Regions from separate parts of the Mesorhizobium sp. M0833 genome, predicted to be linked through region 2. Evidence: riboswitches for the same ligand, from Rfam matches in the RefSeq annotation. Region 2 holds a riboswitch; the other holds the start of a gene.
The links. Region 2 has a riboswitch for thiamine pyrophosphate ahead of thiB (thiamine ABC transporter substrate binding subunit). Riboswitches for the same ligand answer to the same signal wherever they lie in the genome.
Positions count from the first base shown of each region.

Region 1: it holds a riboswitch for thiamine pyrophosphate, as region 2 does, so the genes downstream of both, thiC (phosphomethylpyrimidine synthase ThiC) here and thiB (thiamine ABC transporter substrate binding subunit) in region 2, are expected to answer to the same signal.

Region 1 covers NZ_JAMYOQ010000046.1:17,840-23,879, reverse strand. Annotated here, with positions in the region: partial or broken gene NKH98_RS30510 (cyclic nucleotide-binding domain-containing protein) at 1-295, shown strand, start outside; gene NKH98_RS30505 (Fic family protein) at 460-2,004, shown strand; TPP riboswitch at 2,172-2,288, shown strand; gene thiC (phosphomethylpyrimidine synthase ThiC) at 2,392-4,227, shown strand; gene thiO (glycine oxidase ThiO) at 4,224-5,225, shown strand; gene thiS (sulfur carrier protein ThiS) at 5,194-5,391, shown strand; gene NKH98_RS30485 (thiazole synthase) at 5,395-6,040, shown strand, end outside.
Region 2 covers NZ_JAMYOQ010000002.1:124,512-130,551, reverse strand. Annotated here, with positions in the region: gene NKH98_RS02770 (ABC-F family ATP-binding cassette domain-containing protein) at 1-1,151, opposite strand, end outside; gene NKH98_RS02765 (thiamine diphosphokinase) at 1,153-1,797, opposite strand; TPP riboswitch at 1,938-2,052, shown strand; gene thiB (thiamine ABC transporter substrate binding subunit) at 2,096-3,109, shown strand; gene thiP (thiamine/thiamine pyrophosphate ABC transporter permease) at 3,350-4,969, shown strand; gene thiQ (thiamine ABC transporter ATP-binding protein) at 4,966-5,757, shown strand; gene NKH98_RS02745 (M48 family metalloprotease) at 6,012-6,040, shown strand, end outside.

The sequences.
Region 1 (6,040 bases), on a different contig from region 2:
CGTCACACTCTTTGCAGTCGAGCCTGCCTGCAGCATTCGATCCGACACCGCTACAGCCGGTCAGCTTCTTTCCCTCCGGTTCGGAAATCTATGCCCAAGGTGAAAAAGCCGGAGCCTTCTATCAGGTCGAGTTGGGCGGCGTCCGTATTTACCGCCTGCTTGCGGACGGCCGCAGGCAGATAAGCGCCTTCCATCTGGCTGGAGAGACATTCGGCTCGAAGCCGACACCACCCATCATTTCTTCGCCGAAGCCATCAATGCCACGGGTGTGCGCGTCTTTTGCTTTGCCACTGGTGCAAAATATCGGCCGGTGGCGGAATTGTTACTTTGTCGACTTCAGCAATGTGTTAGAATCGTTTTTCGGAAAAAGTGGCCTTGTGGCATCAATTTTCATGGAATAGGATCATTTTTCAGAGTTTTGCGGAACTGACCAAAATTCGATAGAAGGCTTCGCTTTTCATGCCTGCGGCGCAACAGCACCAATTTTCAGGTCCTGTTACTGTTTTTCAGGAAATCCGCCTTCCTGAAAGGGCCACCCCGGCCGGGTACAGCGCCCTGATAGGAGCCTACAGGCTCGCCGTGCCCTTGCCCCGCACGTTGTTCGCTACTGGCGAGCATCATCGCATTACCGAACGGGATGGCTGGCGGATCATGACTCCCCGCCATGCCCCAAATCCTACCCTCGAAGGTCACCTGACCTTCGCGCTCAAGTACGAGGGACTGGACCTTGCCGTCCTCAAGCGGCTGTTCCAAGTGACCGGTCCCGCGCCGATCGAGGCGCTGGTCCGTGAAAGTCGGACCGGCAGTTATGCCCGCCGCATCTGGTTTTTATATGAATGGCTGAGGGGCGCGCGCATCGATCTGCCGGACGCGGATGCCGGACGATACGTTCCGGTTGTCGATCCTGAGCTGCAGTGGCCCGGACGCGAGAAGACCGCTTCGCGCTACCGTGTAAGGGACAATCTCCCCGGCACGCGTGAGTTCTGCCCTCTGGTGTTCCGCACCAAGATTCTCGAAAAATTCATCGGCCTTGAACTATCGAGGCGCGCGGAGGCAATCGTAGCGGACGTGCCGCGCGACGTCCTTGCTCGGACCGCCGCCTTTCTTTTGCTCAAAGACTCGCGATCAAGTTACGCGATCGAGGGCGAGCGGCCGCCGCAAGATCGCATCCAACGCTGGGGCCGCGCGATCGGCGAAGCCGGCCGCCGGCCAATAGATCGCGATGAGCTGCTGCGTCTGCAAAGAATTGTACTCGGCGACGCCCGTTTCGTCAGACTGGGCTTCCAAAAAGAAGGAGGATTCGTCGGTGGGCATGACCGAGACAACCGCATGCCCCTGCCCGATCATATCAGCGCTCGGCCCGAGGACCTGCCGCAGCTAATTGATGGAATGGTGGCCTTCGATCAAGGCGCGGCGCAAAACCTTGATGCAGTTATAGCCGCCGCAATTCTCGCCTTCGGCTTTGTCTACATCCACCCGTTCGAGGACGGAAACGGCCGCATTCACCGCTACCTAATCCACCACGTTCTTGCCATGCACGGTTTCAATCCGCCGGGAGTGGTCTTTCCCGTCTCAGCGGCGATCCAGGACAAGATCAACGAGTACAGGGGCGTGCTCGAGAGCTATTCGCAACGCCTTCTGCCGTTGGTTGAATGGGAACCGACGCCCGAATTCAACGTCCGGGTTCTGAATGACACCGGTGATTTCTACCGTTTCTTCGATGCAACCCCACACGCCGAATTCCTCTATGCCTGCGTTCAGCGGACGATCGAACGGGACCTTCCGGAGGAAACCGCTTTTTTGCAGCGCTATGACCAATTTCGGCGGCAGGTGGACGCCTCTATCGACATGCCCGAGCGGCTGACGGACCTGCTCTTCCGTTTCCTTCACCAGAATGGTGGCCATCTGTCCAATCGCGCATGCGAAAAGGAATTCGCCGCGCTGACCAATGAGGAGGCAGGGAGAATCGAGGCCATCTACGCGCAAACCTTTGGTGGCAAGTGAAGGCGTAACCTTCACAAGGATCTTCAGGCCAACGGTTGCGATCCTTATCCCGGCCTTCGTCACCAACTCTTGGTTTGTCGAGTTTTTTCCGCACCGTCTGACCGACCGCCGATCACGGCCTCGGCCCAAATGCGCTTGACAAATCGACGCCGGCCCGTTCAACCTGAGGCATTCACCAGGGGGGTCCCGGCAAGGGGCTGAGATACTGCTGGCTTTCGCGGCGCAGTGACCCGTTGAACCTGATCCAGTTCATACTGGCGTAGGGACGGTGCAAGCGCTTTGCGGGAGTTTACGCCCCAGGTCCTGTTTCGGCAGGTCAACCAAAGCGTCTTTTCATCCTTCCGGCACAGAACTGGGTCTCCAATGCATGAGCAAAGGAGCCTCAAGATGAATGCCCTCACCCCAGCCGTCTCAACGGGACCGCTGCCTGCCTCACGGAAAATCCACAAGCGCGGCACCATCCACCCACAGATCAGGGTGCCGATGCGCGAAATCTCCGTCCATCCGACGGCCGGCGAGCCGCCCGTCACCGTCTACGATCCGTCCGGCCCTTATACCGACCCGGCTGTCGAAACCAGCATCGAAAAAGGCCTAGCCCGACTTCGCCACGAATGGATTTTGGCGCGCGGTGATGTCGAGGCCTGTGACGGGCGCCATGTCCGGCCGGAGGACAACGGGTTCGCTACGGGCGAACGCCTGACGCCAGAATTTCCCATTCGCAACCGGCCACTCAGGGCCAGGGTCGGCAAGGCGGTGACACAGCTTGCCTATGCGCGCGCCGGCATCATCACGCCCGAAATGGAGTTCGTCGCCATCCGCGAGAACCTTGGTCGAGAGATCCTGCATGGCAAGCTTGAGCGTGACGGCGAGGCTTTCGGCGCGACGCTGCCCGATTTCGTGACGCCGGAATTCGTCCGAGAGGAGGTGGCGCGCGGACGCGCAATCATTCCCGCCAACATCAACCATCCCGAGAGCGAACCGATGATCATCGGTCGCAATTTCCTGGTCAAGATCAACGCCAATATCGGTAACTCCGCCGTCACCTCGTCCATGGCCGAAGAGGTCGAAAAGATGGTGTGGGCGATCCGCTGGGGCGCCGATACGGTGATGGACCTGTCGACCGGCCGCAACATCCACAACATCCGCGACTGGATCGTGCGCAACTCGCCGGTGCCGATCGGCACGGTGCCGCTCTACCAGGCGCTCGAGAAGGTTGGCGGCATTGCCGAGGATCTGACCTGGGAGGTCTACCGCGACACGCTGATCGAGCAGGCCGAACAGGGCGTCGACTATTTCACCATCCATGCGGGCGTGCGGCTGCACTACATCCCGCTGACCGTTGACCGGGTCACGGGCATCGTCTCGCGCGGTGGCTCGATCATGGCCAGATGGTGCCTGCACCATCACCGGGAAAGCTTCCTCTACGAACATTTCGCCGAGATCTGCGACATTTGCCGCGGCTATGACGTGTCCTTTTCGCTGGGCGACGGCCTTCGTCCCGGCTCGATCGCCGACGCCAATGACGCAGCACAATTCGCCGAACTGGAAACGCTCGGCGAGTTGACAAAGATCGCCTGGGCCAAGGATTGCCAGGTCATGATCGAGGGGCCGGGCCATGTTCCCATGCACAAGATCAAGGAGAACATGGACAAGCAGCTCGAAGTCTGCGGCGAGGCGCCCTTCTATACGCTTGGGCCGCTGACGACCGACATCGCACCGGGCTACGACCACATCACCTCAGGCATCGGCGCGGCGATGATCGGTTGGTTCGGCACCGCCATGCTCTGCTACGTCACGCCCAAGGAGCATCTCGGCCTTCCCGATCGCAACGACGTCAAGATCGGCGTGATCACCTACAAGATAGCTGCCCATGCCGCCGACCTGGCAAAAGGTCATCCGGCGGCGAAAGTCAGGGATGATGCCCTTTCCCGCGCGCGCTTCGAATTCCGCTGGGAGGACCAGTTCAACCTGTCGCTCGATCCCGAAACCGCGCGGTCCTTCCACGATCAGACCTTGCCCAAGGAGGCGCACAAGCTGGCGCATTTCTGCTCGATGTGCGGGCCGAAATTCTGCTCGATGCGTATCTCCCACGACATCCGCGCCGAGGCGCAGAAGGAGGGCATGGCGGCGATGGCGGCGAAATACCGCGAGGGCGGCGATCTCTACATACCGGCTGACGAGACCCGCGCACCGGCCATGCCACAGGCGCGTGCGCCATCATGAGGGTGCTGGTCAAAGGGGCCGGCGTTGCCGGCCTCACCGCCGCCTTCGAGCTCGCCGCACGCGGCGCGGCGACCACCGTTGCCGAGACAAGGCCTGCCATCGAGGGCAATGCGTCGTGGTTCGCCGGTGGTATGCTCGCGCCATGGTGCGAGCGTGAAAGCGCCGAGCAGCCGGTGCTGGATCTCGGACGCGATGCTGCCGACTGGTGGGATGCGGTGCTACCGGGTCAGGTGATACGTGCCGGAACGTTGGTCGTGGCCGCGCTGCGTGATACTGGCGAGCTCGACCGGTTCGCCAGCCGCACGTCGGGATATCGGCGGGTCGCCGAAGACGAAATTTCACTCCTGGAACCCGACCTCGCCGGCCGCTTCTGGCGCGGATTGCTCTTCCCCGATGAGGCTCATCTCGACCCGCGCCAGGCGATGGTAGCACTTCACGACAAGCTCGCGGCCATGGGCGTCGAATTCCGCTTCGGCGCCGACGCCCAGCCTGTTTCCGGTTTCGATCGTCAGATCGACTGCACTGGAATCGCAGCAGCCGATGACAGGCTGCGCGGCGTTCGCGGCGAAATGCTGATCCTGCGCACGCCTGATCTCTCGCTGTCGCGCCCGGTCAGGCTGCTGCATCCGCGCTTTCCGCTTTATGCGGTGCCGCGTGCCGACACGCAGTTTATGATCGGCGCGACTATGGTTGAAAGCCAGTCCGCCGGACCGGTGACGGCGCGTTCGATGATGGAACTGCTCGGTGCCGCCTATGCCCTCCACCCGGCTTTTGGCGAGGCCGGGATCGTTGAAACAGGTGTCGGCATCCGTCCAGCCTTTCCCGACAATCTGCCGCGCGTGGAGGCACTTGGAACTTCCGTCGCGATCAATGGACTCTATCGCCATGGTTTTCTTCTCGCCCCTGCCATGGCGCGCCAGGCTGCCGACCTCGTTTTCAATCAAGACGCAACCAAGGAACTTGCTCATGAAACTGATGGTCAACGGCGAAGCGCATGAGGTTGCCGCCGCCACGCTGGCCGAACTGCTTGCCGCGCTCGACTATGAGGGCGATTGGCTGGCGACGGCGGTCAACAGCGACCTCGTGCACAAAGCCAAGCGGGCGGAATTCCAGTTGAGCGACGGCGACCGGATCGAAATCCTCTCGCCCATGCAAGGCGGTTAGACCATGTTAGAGCTTTATGGAACCGAGCTTCCGTCGCGCCTGCTTCTCGGTACCGCTCAATATCCTTCGCCGGCCATCCTTGCCGAGGCCGTCAAGGCGTCGGGAACCTCGGTGGTGACCGTCTCGCTGCGCCGCGAGATGGCAGGCGGCAGGGCTGGCGAAAAATTCTGGTCACTGATCCGCTCGCTCGGCGTCAGAATCCTGCCCAACACTGCTGGCTGTCACTCCGTCAAGGAAGCGGTCACGACCGCGAAAATGGCGCGCGAGGTCTTCGGCACCAGCTGGATCAAGCTCGAAGTGATCGGCAATCACGACACGCTGCAGCCGGACGTGTTCGGCCTGGTCAAAGCCGCGCGCATCCTGTGCGAGGACGGTTTTGATGTATTCCCTTATACCACCGATGACCTTGTCGTCGCCGAGCGGCTGCTGGAGGCGGGCTGCAAGGTCTTGATGCCATGGTGCGCGCCGATCGGTTCGGCGCTGGGGCCGGTCAACATCACAGCGCTGCGCTCGATGCGCGGACATTTCCCTGGCGTCCCGCTGATTGTGGATGCGGGGCTGGGACGACCTTCGCACGCGGCCACCGTCATGGAACTCGGCTTTGACGCCGTCCTCCTGAACACAGCGGTCGCCAGGGCGGCCAATCCGG
Region 2 (6,040 bases):
ACGTGGCGCTGTTCGCCATTGATGACGAGGTTCTCGCCGCGACCGTCGGTGAGATACTGCGCCAGTGTCTCCTGCGGGTCGACGGCCTCGCGCTTCTGGTCGAGTGTGGCGATCTCCAGATTGGTGCCGAGCCGCACCGTGCCTGCGTCCGGCTTCAATTCGCCGGTCAGCATCTTCAACAGCGTCGTCTTGCCAGCGCCGTTCGGCCCGACCAAGCCAACGCGATCGCCGCGCTGGATGCGGGTCGAAAATCCCTTGACCACGATCAGATCGCCAAAGCTCTTCTCGATGTTCCTGGCCTCTATCACCAGCTTGCCGGATTCGGCGGCGTCGCTGGCTGTCATCGTCGCCGCACCCTCGGCGCCGCGATGACCGCGAAAGCGCTGGCGCATGGTCTGCAACTCACCGAGCCGGCGCATGTTGCGCTTGCGCCGCGCTGTCACGCCATAGCGCAGCCAGTGCTCCTCGCGCACGATCTGGCGACCGAGCTTGTGCTGCTCGCGCTCTTCCTCCTCCAGCACCGTGTCGCGCCATTCCTCGAAACAGCCAAAGCCCTTGTCGAGACGGCGGGTCTGGCCGCGGTCGAGCCAGATTGTGGCGCGTGACACGCGCTCGAGAAAACGGCGGTCATGCGAGATGACGACCAGTGCCGAGGAGGTGCGGGCAAGCTCCTCCTCCAGCCATTCGATGACCGACAGGTCAAGATGGTTTGTCGGCTCATCGAGGAGGAGAATGTCGGGCTCCGGCGCCATGACGCGGGCGAGTGCCGCACGCCTCGCCTCGCCGCCGGAGAGGTCGTTCGGCCGTTCTTCGCCGGTCAGGCCGAGATGCTCCATCAGATAGGTGGCGCGATAGGGATCGTCGGCGGGCCCGAGCCCCGCCTCGACATAGGCGCGGACGGTCGCAAAACCTTCCATGTCGGGCATTTGCGGCAAGTAGCGCACGGTTGCCGAAGGCTGGCGGAAGACTTCACCGTCCTGCGGCTCGATCAGCCCGGCGGCGATCTTGAGCAGCGTCGACTTGCCCGAACCGTTGCGGCCGACCAGGGCGATCTTGTCGCCAGCTGAGGCCGTCAGGGCGGCACCGTCGAGCAGCGGCGTGCCGCCAAAGGTCAGCTTTATCCCGTCGAGATTGAGAAGCGGCGGTGCCATGTCAGCTTTCAGGTAAGGGAAAAGGATGCGCGAGCAGCAGCGCGCGGCCGCTGGCCAGCGCGATTTCCAACCGGCCCCTGACCTCGTTGGAAATGGTCAGCGACGAGCCGAACGCAACCTCGACATGGTCGAGCGGCCATTTGGCACCGGTGACGCTCAGGCCGGCGAGATCGGAGAAGCCGAGCACCGAAAACAGCGTGCCGTCGGCATAGTCGAAGCCAGTCTTTCCGGGCAGCAAGGGAATGCCTTCCTGTGCGCCGCTGGTCAAAAGCACGTCCGTCCCGCCTTCCGCCAGCCGGACGCTCAGCGCCAGATGCAGGAAGATGTGATCGGTGCGTTTGCCGCCGAAAGCACCTGCGAGCACAAGGCTGGTCGCGCCGCGTTCGAGCGCGGCGGCGATAGCGAGTTCACCGTCGGTCTTGTCCTTTTCGGCGGAAAACACCTGCCGTGGCACAGCGGCCAGATCCTCCGGCAACTCGGCAGGCACGGAATCGAAATCGCCGACCCAGAGTTCCGGCCTCAGGCCCAGCATACGGGCATGGCCGATGCCGGCATCCGCAGCGATGACGCGCGAGCCTTCGACCTGGCGGTCGAGCAGCGGCGTGCGGATGAGATCGCCGCCAAGCAGGATGGTGAATTTGCTCATATCTCGTGGCCCTTACCAGCCCTGCCCCAGAAACGGAAGAATGAAACGGAAGATGAAACGGCAGACGAAACGGAAGGCTGGGCTTTGGATGCCCGGCAAACTTCCGCTTGCGCGGCACTTCGGCCGGGCCTATGTGTCGAGACGCTCTAACGGGGTGCCGGACGCGATCTTCGCGGACCGGCTGAGAGGCAAGACTGCCAACCCGCTGAACCTGATCCGGTTTGTACCGGCGGAGGGATTAGACGTTTCGGACAGCCCGACGCCTCAATTCCTTTCAACGCGAACGAAGGAGGCGCCGATGCGCAGTTTTTTCCACTCTCTTGTCCCGATTGTCCTGCTTGCGGCATCCGCGCTCGCCCTGCCAGGGCAGGCATCGGCACAGGATAGACTGACCATCTATACCTATGAAAGCTTCACCGCCGATTGGGGTCCGGGACCGGCGGTGAAGAAGGCCTTCGAGGCCGAGTGCAGTTGCGTCATCGAATTCGTCTCGGTCGCTGACGGCGTGGCGCTGCTCAACCGTGTGAAGCTGGAAGGGGCCGCCACCAAGGCCGATATCGTGCTTGGCCTCGATACCAATTTGACGGCGGACGCCAAGGCAACCGGCCTGTTTTCGCCGCATGGCACCATATCGGATGTCAGCGTGCCGGGCGACTGGCGCGACGATATTTTCGTGCCGTTCGACTATGGCTATTTCGCCGTCGTCTACGATACCGAAAAACTGAAGAACCCGCCGAACAGCCTCAGGGAATTGGTCGAGGGCGATGCCGGAGAGAAGATCGTCATCCAGGACCCGCGCACCTCGACGCCGGGCCTTGGCCTGCTGTTGTGGGTCAAGTCGGTCTATGGCGACAAGGCGCCCGAAGCCTGGGCCAAGCTCAAGGCAAAGGTGCTGACGGTGACGCCAGGCTGGAGCGAGGCCTACGGTCTGTTCACCAAGGGCGAGGCGCCGATGGTGCTGTCGTATACCACGTCGCCGGCCTACCACATGGTCGCCGAAAACACCGAGCGCTACCAGGCGGCGTCCTTCGAGGAAGGCGAATACCTGCAGATCGAAGTTGCGGGGATCACCACCAAGGGCGCGAAGAACCCGCTGGCGGAAAAGTTCATCGCCTTCATGACCGGACCGAAATTCCAGGATGTCATTCCCGAAACCAACTGGATGTTCCCGGCCGGCAAGACCGACAAGCCGCTCAATCCGGCGTTCGACAAGCTTGTCAAACCGACCAAGACCTTGCTGTTCAGCCCGGAGGACGTCGCGGCCCACCGCAAGGCCTGGGTCGATGAGTGGCTGGCGGCGATGAGCAAGTAGCTTTGGCCGATTGATCGAAGATGATCGCTCTACGGCGCCCCCCTCTGTCCTGCCGGACATCTCCCCCACAAGGGGTGAGATTGGCAGTTTCAGCGCTCCGCTCATTCCAGCAACATCGGCGACTGGCGAAAGCCGCCGTGCCGTCCGATCTCCCCCCTTGTGGGGGAGATGTCCGGCAGGACAGAGGGGGGCGCGAAGGAACGCAATCCTCACTAAGAATCTCGAATCTGGTGGTCTAGCGTGCAACGCGCACCATCATCTGACTCCCGCATCACCGCCGGCATCGTCGCGCTCGCCGCCATCGCGTTGCTGATCGGCGGTGCATTCACCGGGCTCGTCGTCGAAGCCACACGTGACCCGTCCGGTGTCGCCTCCGCCTTCGATTCGTATCTCTTGCGTATCGTCCGTTTCACGCTCTGGCAGGCTCTGCTGTCGACCCTGCTCTCCGTCGCGCCAGCGCTGTTCGTCGCGCGTGCCCTGTCGCGGCATCCACAGTTTTTCGGGCGAGGCTTTATCCTGCAGCTTTTCGCCGTGCCACTGGCGCTGCCGGCCATTGTTGCCGCACTCGGTGTCTTGGCGCTCTATGGCCGCGCCGGCTATTTTGCCGGCACGCTGGGCGCGCTAGGCGGCCAGAGCTGGCCCGGCATCTATGGCCTGTCGGGCATACTCGTCGCCCATGTCTTCTTCAACCTGCCGCTGGCGACGCGGCTGTTCCTGGAGGCGTTGCAGACCGTGCCGGCCGACCAATGGCGGCTGGCGGGCCAGCTTGGCATGGGTGCTGTGCCGGCCTTCCGGCTGATCGAATCGCCGCCGCTGCGTGCGGCCTTGCCGGGCGTTGCCGGGCTCGTTTTCATGCTGTGCATCACCTCCTTCACCATCGTGCTTACGCTCGGCGGCGGACCCAGCGCGACGACGCTGGAGGTTGCCATCTACCAGGCGCTGCGTTTCGACTTCGACCCGGCGCGGGCTGTGACGCTGACCCTGCTGCAGATTGCCCTGACCTTCGTGGTCGTGCTGGCCTTGACGCGGCTTGGCGCCAATATGACCGGCGACGCCAATCTGCCGGTGGCGCCGCGCCGGTATTTTTCAGCCGGTGCGGCCGAGACCGTGCTGAACGCGCTGGTGATCGGGCTGGCACTGTTCTTTGTCGCCGGGCCGATGGCGGCCACGCTGGCGGCCGGGCTTGGCGCCGATCTCGGCCGCCTTGCCGGCGAGAGCGCGGTGCGGCAAGCGACGGCGACCAGTGCCGCGCTGTCCGTCTTATCGGCGCTGCTCTCCCTGGCGCTGTCGCTGTCGCTGGTCATGGCGCGCCGGGCGCTGGCGCTCACCCGGCGGACAGGCGGGCGGACGGTGCTCGAACATCTGGCCGACACCGGTGCGGGGTTCGTCCTGGTGGTGCCGCCCATCGTCATCGGCGCCGGCTGGTTCCTCTTCCTGCGCACCGTCAGCGATGTCTTTGCGATCGCCCCTGTCATGGTCGTTGCGGTCAATGCGGTGATGGCGATGCCGTTCGCCATCCGCGCCATCCGCCCTGCCTATGACGCGGCGAGCGAACGCCACGAACGGCTTTGCGCACAGCTTGGCATCTCGGGCTGGAACCGGTTGCGGCTGGTCGACTGGCCGTCGCTGCGGCGGCCGCTCGCCACCGGCTTCGCTTTCGCCATGGCGCTGTCGCTCGGCGATCTTGGCGTCATTGCGCTGTTCGGCAGCGATTCCGTGCAAACCTTGCCCTACCTGCTGCTGGCCCGCATGGGCAGTTACCGCACCGAGGATGCGGCCGGGCTGGCGCTGCTGCTCGGCCTTGTCTGCCTGGCGCTGGTGCTGACCGCGGACTGGATGGGAAGGAGGGAGAAAACATGATGCCGATCAGCCCGGAACGGTCCATTTCGGTGGAAAAAGGCGCGGCCGTGCGGCTCGATAATGTCTCGTTCAGCTATGGTGAAACGCCGCTTATATTCGATGTCGATTTCCCGGCGTCGGAAATCACCGCCATCATGGGGCCGAGCGGTTCGGGAAAGTCGACACTGCTTAATCTGGTGGCCGGTTTCGAGGCGCCACGGTCAGGCCGCGTGCTCATCGGCGGCGCCGACGTCAGCACCGCGCCGCCATCAGCGCGGCCGGTATCGATGGTGTTCCAGGAAAACAACCTGTTTGCCCATCTGTCCCTCGAGCAGAATGTCGGGCTCGGCCGCTCGCCTTCGCTCAGGCTGAGCGAGGCTGACCGCGCCGCAATCGCCGCAGCGCTGAAGCGCGTCGGCCTGGCCGGCAAGGAAAGCCGACTGCCGCGCGAACTCTCCGGCGGCGAGCGGCAGCGCGTCGCGCTCGCCCGGGTTTTAGTGCGCGACCGGCCGGTACTCTTGCTCGACGAGCCGTTCGCTTCGCTCGGACCGGCACTGCGCGACGACATGCTCGACCTGGTGGCCGACGTCCATTCGGAGCAGCGCATGACGGTGCTATTCGTCACGCACCAGCCGGACGATGCGCGCCGTATCGGCCAAAACATGGTTTTCCTGGACGGTGGCACGGTTGCCGCGACCGGCGCCGCCGCCGATTTTTTCGTTGGGGCTGGACCGGAGGCATTCCGACGCTATATCGGCTCGGGTCCGTTTGCAGCTGGATCACGAGATGTTGCCCGGAAGCGGACATAATTTATGGTCAAACCGAAGGAAGGCGAAGCGGCGCTTGCTTGCCATGGTCGAGGTAGTGTGGCTAGGTCCGCCAGGAGCTGGTCCGGCTTAGACCGTGATTTGCCCTTGCTGCCTCGTATCTGTCGGACGCACGAAGGACGCCGTAGCACTTGATTTTGCGCGTGATGCTTTCCGGAAATCGCGCCCGATTTTCGCGGTCACGTCCCGGGACTTGAAAGGAAGCCGATCTGCCGACCGGCATCGACAATCGGAGGGTGAAACCGCTGGCGCGCTTTCTGGCGCT